Linked DNA regions of Thiosulfativibrio zosterae. The protein of the gene in region 1 binds, or shares a complex with, the protein of each later gene. Links are inferred from orthologs where the notes say so. Each region holds a gene or a part of one and is shown on either strand. Other genes may lie near its edges.

Region 1 (3,175 bases):
ACGGAATATGTTGTGAGTGAAGTACAAGATGTTTATCGCTTACAAGGTGTAAAAATTAACGACAAGCATATCGAAACGATTGTGCGTCAGATGTTAAGAAAGGTTGAGGTTAAAACTTCAGGAGATACTAACTTAATCAAAGGTGAGCAAGCAGAATATGCAAGAGTTCTTGAGTTTAATGAACTTGCTCGCAGTAAAGGTGAAGTTGAAGCGACTTATCAGCGCGTACTTCTAGGGATTACTAAAGCGTCTTTGGCAACTGAGTCATTTATTTCAGCGGCGTCTTTCCAAGAAACAACTCGTGTTTTAACAGAGGCTGCGGTCAGTGGTAAGCGCGATCAGTTAGTTGGTTTAAAAGAAAACGTTATTGTAGGTCGCTTAATTCCAGCCGGAACAGGTTATGCCTATCATAAAGCGCGTAAAGCAGCGAGTGAGCAGACTCAAATTGAATTGAAGTCTTTTATTGCTGCTCAAGATACTACAACTGAAGAAGTTGTAGAAGTTATGGAAGAGACAACAGAGTTATAATTTTGATAAGTGTAAATCTATATGATTTCAAAAACTTATTCTTGACAAATAGCATGTCAGTCTCTAAAATCTTTCAACCTTGCTCACGGAAGTCTATTTCGTGGGCATTTCGTGTAAATTAAGAGTCAAATCTTAAATGGAGTAAGAATTAATGGCTACTATTAACCAGTTGGTGCGTAAGCCGCGTAAAGATAAAGTAAAAGTATCAAACGTTCGTGCGTTAGAAGCTTGTCCTCAGCGTCGCGGTGTTTGTACGCGTGTTTATACAACAACCCCTAAAAAGCCTAACTCTGCCCTGCGTAAAGTTGCTCGTGTACGTTTAACGAATGGTTTTGAAGTTTCTACCTACATTGGTGGTGAAGGTCATAACCTACAAGAACACTCCGTGATCCTTATTCGCGGTGGTCGTGTAAAAGATTTGCCTGGTGTGCGTTATCACACAGTGCGTGGTGCATTAGACTGCGCAGGTGTGACTAAGCGTAAACAAGGTCGTTCAAAGTACGGTGCGAAGCGTCCAAAAGCTTAATTGCTTTTAACATACCCTTTGCAATATTAGAAATACATTTATACCGGAAGAGTTAAGAATGGCAAGAAGAAGAGAAATACCAAAAAGATTGGTTTTACCCGATCCTAAGTTTGGTGATACTACGTTAACAAAATTTGTTAACATGATTATGGTAAGCGGGAAAAAGGCTGTAGCTGAAAAAATCGTATATGACGCATTAGATGTTGTTGTTGAGAGAAAAAAAGGTGGAGACCACGCTTTATTATTAAGAGAAGCATTAGATAATGTTGGTCCAATGGTTGAGGTTAAATCTCGCCGTGTAGGTGGAGCAACTTATCAAGTACCAGTAGAAGTCCGTCCTGAGCGTAAAGTTGCTTTAGCTATGCGTTGGTTAGTTGACGCTTCTCGTAAGAGAAGTGAAAAGGGCATGATGCTTAGATTAGCAGGTGAGTTGTCTGACGCGCTTGAAAATCGTGGTTCTGCGATCAAGAAGAAAGAAGATACCCATCGAATGGCAGAGGCTAACAAAGCCTTCTCACATTTCCGTTGGTAATCTAATTGAGGCCCTGGAAAGGGCCTTTATTATTTGTGTTTTAATAAAAGGTTATTAAAGTGGCACGTACAACTCCTTTAGAAAGATATCGTAATATCGGTATCATGGCCCACATTGATGCGGGTAAAACAACAACAACTGAGCGTATTTTGTATTACACCGGTGTTTCTCATAAAATTGGTGAGGTTCATGACGGTGGCGCAACCATGGACTGGATGGAGCAAGAGCAAGAACGTGGTATTACCATTACTTCTGCAGCGACAACAGCGCATTGGAGCGGGATGGCTAAGCAATATGCACAGCACCGTATTAACATTATCGATACGCCAGGTCACGTTGACTTTACAATCGAAGTAGAGCGTTCATTGCGTGTTTTAGATGGTGCGGTTACTTGTTTCTGTTCAGTTTCTGGTGTAGAGCCTCAGTCTGAAACAGTGTGGCGCCAAGCGGATAAGTATGGCGTTCCTCGTATGGGCTTTGTTAATAAAATGGACAGAGCTGGAGCTAATTTCTTGAATGTTAACCAGATGGTTATCGATCGTCTAGGTGCAAAACCTGTGCCTATGCAGTTACCAATTGGTGCAGAAGAAACTTTCCGTGGTGTAGTTGACTTGGTTAAGATGCAAGCAATCTACTGGGAAGAAGAGAATATGGGTATGCAGTACCGATATGAAGACATTCCTGCAGACATGATTAAATTGTGTCAAGAATGGCGCGAAAAAATGGTGGAGTCTGCCGCCGAAGCATCTGAAGAATTAATGGATAAATATCTTGAAGAAGGTGATTTGTCAGAAGCTGAAATTAAAGAAGGTATTCGTAAGCGTTGTATCGCAGTTGAAATCGTACCTATGTTCTGTGGTTCTGCCTTTAAAAATAAAGGTGTTCAAACTTTACTTGATGGTGTTATTGATTACTTGCCTGCGCCAATTGATGTTCCTGCGATTAAAGGTGAGCTTGAAGATGGTACACCAGCAGAGCGTCATTCGACTGATGACGAGCCTTTTGCAGCACTTGCATTCAAAATCATGACAGATCCTTATGTTGGGACGCTTACATTTATGCGTGTTTACTCTGGTTTCTTGGCAGCAGGAAGTCCAGTGTATAACTCGGTTAAGCAGAAGCGTGAACGCGTAGGTCGTATGTTGCAAATGCATGCAAACTCTCGTGAAGAGATTAAAGAAGTGCGTGCAGGTGAGATTGCTTGTGCCGTTGGTCTTAAAGATACAACGACTGGTGATACTTTGTGTGATCCAGACAATAGAATTATTCTTGAGCGTATGGATTTCCCAGAGCCAGTAATTTCGATTGCAATTGAGCCTAAAACCAAAGCTGACCAAGAAAAAATGGGTATTGCTTTAGGTAAATTGGCAGCTGAGGATCCTTCTTTCCGTGTACATACGGATGAAGAAACAGGCGAAACGATTATTTCTGGTATGGGTGAATTGCATTTAGACATCATCGTTGATCGTATGAAGCGCGAATTTAGTGTTGAGGCAAATATTGGTGCGCCTCAAGTTTCTTACCGTGAAACTATTCGCACTGCTGTTGAAGCTGAAGGTAAATTTGTTCGTCAGTCTGGTGGTCGTGGT
Region 2 (3,239 bases), 860 kb from region 1 along the record:
CCATTTTGTAAACGCTTGTAATGATTGTATACAGCGACCGCCAAAACTTTTTTGGCTTGGTGTTGGCCGATCACATAATCATCCAAAATTGCGCTGATTTCTTTAGGTGTCGGAAGTTTATCCAACTCAAAAGAGCTTAAAGCTTCTGTGCCGAATTCATCGCGCAAAATATCGTTGCATAAATCAACGCATTCATCGCAAATATAAACTGAAGGTCCTGCAATGAGTTTGCGAACTTCTTCTTGGCCTTTGCCGCAAAAAGAGCAATAGAGGTTTTTTTCTGGCATTTTCGCTTCTCTCTTTTGTGTGTTTAGGGGTATTAAGCGTTACGGCTTGTAAGAACTTTATCAATTAAACCATAATCACAGGCTTGTTGTGCACTCATAAAGTTATCACGATCGGTATCCTGTTCAATGCGTTCTACCGGTTGACCAGTATGTTCTGCCAAGGCATTGTTTAACTTTTCTTTGATAGAAATGATTTCTTTTGCGTGGATCGCAATATCACTCGCTTGCCCCTGGAAGCCACCCAAAGGCTGGTGAATCATCACGCGAGAGTTTGGCAGTGCAAAGCGTTTGCCTTTGGCGCCAGCTGACAATAAAAATGAACCCATGCTTGCAGCTTGACCAATACACATAGTGCTCACATCAGGCTTAATAAAACGCATGGTGTCATAAATGGCCATACCGGCAGTGACGCTTCCACCAGGCGAGTTAATGTAAAGGTGAATATCTTTATCAGGATTTTCTGATTCCAAGAACAACATTTGAGCCACAATTAAATTGGCCATGTGGTCTTCTACTTGCCCAACCAAGAAAATAACGCGCTCTTTTAACAGTCTTGAATAAATGTCATAGGATCTTTCGCCACGACTGGTTTGTTCAATAACCATTGGTACCAATGCATTTTGAATCATCTCGATACTCATAGAAATCCCTTTTTTAATTTTTATAGTGACAATTTACCTGATTATTTACGACAGGTAAAAAAAAACTTAACGCTATCTATTATAGAGTTTCCTCTTAGCGTTAAGTTTTTATGAAAGTTTTAGATTAACGAGCGTTTACAATTTCATCAAAAGTTTTATTAACTTCAGTGACTTGAGCTTGTTCTAAAATTTTATTGGCGATTTCTTTTTCAACAACAATAGACTCGATTTCAGCCATTGCTTTTGGATTAGATTTGTACCAGTTAATCACTTCAGAAGGATCTTCATAAGAAGACGCTTGATCTTCAATGAAAGCGATTTTCATTTCTTCAGTTGCTTGAATACCGTGAGCTTTAATGATGTCACCCAAGATTAACCCTAGCTTAACGCGAATCGTCGCTTCTTCGGTAAACTCAGAAGCAGAGATTTTAACATCTTCAGCTTTCATACCTTGTTGCTGCATGTTTTGGACCGCGCGGTTCATCAAGGCATTGATTTCTTGATCTAAAATTGACTTAGGTAATTGAACATCAACCACTTGCGAAAGTGCTTCTAGAACATTGGTGCGGTTTTTATTTTCAACAGCACGCTTCAATTCTTTTTCCATGTTTGATTTGATTTCAGCAATCAAGGTTTCTGCTTTACCATCTTCAATGCCAAACGCTTTAACAAACTCTTCATCTAACTCTGGTAAAACTTGAGTTTGAACAGAATGAACAGTGATGTCAAAAGTGACTGTTTGACCTTTTAAGTTTTCGGCGTGGTAGTTTTCAGGGAAAGTCACTTCAATCGTTTTTTCCTCCCCTTTTTTCATGCCAATGATGCCATCTTCAAAGCCAGGAATCATACGGCCGCTGCCTAGAACTAAAGGCACATTCTCAGCTTTTCCGCCTTCAAACTCTTCACCATTTAGCTTGCCTACGAAATCGATGATTACTTGCTCATCTTTTTTGGCTTTTTTAGCGGCACTGGCAGGCTTCCAAGCTTGGCGCTGTTCACGCAATTTAGTAACCATGCCGTCAACATCGGCATCAGTCACTGCAGCGGTTACTTTTTCTACTTTAATGGCAGAAAACTCTGGAAGTGTAATTTCTGGGTAAACTTCGAAAGATGCGGTGTAAGTGATATTACCATCTTGATCGTTTAGTTCGTCAAAACGAGGATAACCAGCAATGTTTAAAGATTCTTTATCTAGGGCATCATAAAATGATTTTTGAACTTCTTCGCCCATGACTTCTTGACGAACTTGTATGCCATAACGCTTTTTAACAACATTTAAAGGTACTTTTCCTGGACGGAAGCCATCCATGCGAACGGTACGACGCATTTCTGCTAGTTTTTTCTCAACAGCAGAATCAATGTTTGTTGATGCGAAAGAAACGCTAATTTTATGCTCAAGGCCTTGCTCTGGTTTTTGTACTGTTACTTGCATGATTTAATCTCAATACCATCGATTTAAAAAATAAACGCTAGATTATACTGACTAACATTCGTTATGAAAAGAAAAAGTTATTTTGCGTAGTTTGCAACTCATGGTAAAATTACCATAATTTATTTTTATGAATGCATTAATTTATCATTTTTGGATTCTATTTTTTTATGACCGTTCACTTTGAATTTTAAAGGATTTCAAATGATTATCGAAAAAGTTGTCTTATTGGCTGCAGGCACCATGGTTTTAGCGTCTTCACTTTTGAGTATTTATCACGCTCCTGAGTGGATTTATTTAACCGCTTTCGTTGGCGCTAACCTATTATTCTCTGGTATTACTGGATTCTGCCCTATGGTTAAAATCCTAGAAAAATTTGGTTTGCAACATGGTTCAGCTTTTAAATAAGCGCAGTTGATAAATCTTATATAAAAGGCTGTTTTTAAACAGCCTTTTTTGTTTATCACCCTAAAAATTGTTCGGTAATTTCTTCAATTTCTGTTTGTAATAACAACCAATCTTCTTCAAAGTGTTCAATTTGCGTTTTCAATGCCGCTTCTTCGATCAATAGCTTTTTTAACTCTTCTGAGCGTGCGCTTTCATAAAGAGAAGAATCCTCAAGCATTTGATGCAAAGCATCGAGTTTTTGTTGTGCCTGAGCCATGTGTGTTTCAACTTTAGCCAACTTTTGAGTCTGTTGTTTGGTGGCTTGACGCAAGGCATTTCTTTGTGCGGCATTTTCTTGGCGCTGCGCCTTTTTGGTGGGGGTATTTTGACCAGGCCTGGTCAAATTTTCAGCTTCTTTGAGTGCCGCTTGCATCTGTTTAATGTGCTTTAAACGCGCTTGCAAGTAACTATTTAAATCGCCGTGATGATGAATGA

Evidence for each region.
Region 2: the proteins of rpsG (region 1) and tig are in contact, whole or in part, in a crystal structure (PDB 3GTY), measured with the Thermotoga maritima proteins. The link is inferred for Thiosulfativibrio zosterae from one-to-one orthologs. Residues at the interface, in WP_004081843.1 of Thermotoga maritima: Lys34, Lys52, Lys55, Glu59, Arg62, Gln63, Glu66, Asn67, Lys69, Val71, Arg95, Ala109, Lys110, Lys111, Gly112, Arg113, Pro114, Glu117, Glu121, Ile124, Ala125, Tyr127, Asn128, Asn129, Thr130, Gly131, Lys135, Asp139, Arg142, Met143; in WP_004081061.1 of Thermotoga maritima: Glu122, Val124, Val129, Leu130, Tyr133, Glu188, Gly259, Ile262, Tyr263, Glu266, Ser270, Glu273, Gln274, Glu277, Arg308, Gln311, Ile312, Ser315, Tyr316, Glu325, Arg329, Arg336, Leu363, Phe366, Trp367, Arg373, Leu377, Arg381, Leu384, Glu387.

The regions. Positions count from the first base shown.
Region 1 is NZ_AP021888.1:571,299-574,473, forward strand. What follows is about bases 1-2,849. They hold rpsG (30S ribosomal protein S7), read left to right. Parts: upstream 1-1,112; coding sequence 1,113-1,586; downstream 1,587-2,849. Other genes in these bases: rpoC (DNA-directed RNA polymerase subunit beta'), read left to right, coding at 1-528; rpsL (30S ribosomal protein S12), read left to right, coding at 680-1,054; fusA (elongation factor G), read left to right, coding at 1,646-2,849. In the rest of the region: more of fusA, read left to right, coding at 2,850-3,175.
Region 2 is NZ_AP021888.1:1,431,509-1,434,747, reverse strand. What follows is about bases 207-3,119. They hold tig (trigger factor), read right to left. Parts: upstream 2,361-3,119; coding sequence 1,053-2,360; downstream 207-1,052. Other genes in these bases: THMIRH_RS06570 (ATP-binding cassette domain-containing protein), read right to left, coding at 2,821-3,119; THMIRH_RS06575 (YgaP family membrane protein), read left to right, coding at 2,562-2,765; clpP (ATP-dependent Clp endopeptidase proteolytic subunit ClpP), read right to left, coding at 320-928; clpX (ATP-dependent Clp protease ATP-binding subunit ClpX), read right to left, coding at 207-287. Outside these bases: more of clpX, read right to left, coding at 1-206; more of THMIRH_RS06570, read right to left, coding at 3,120-3,239. UniProt on the Bacillus subtilis protein: Involved in protein export. Acts as a chaperone by maintaining the newly synthesized protein in an open conformation. Functions as a peptidyl-prolyl cis-trans isomerase.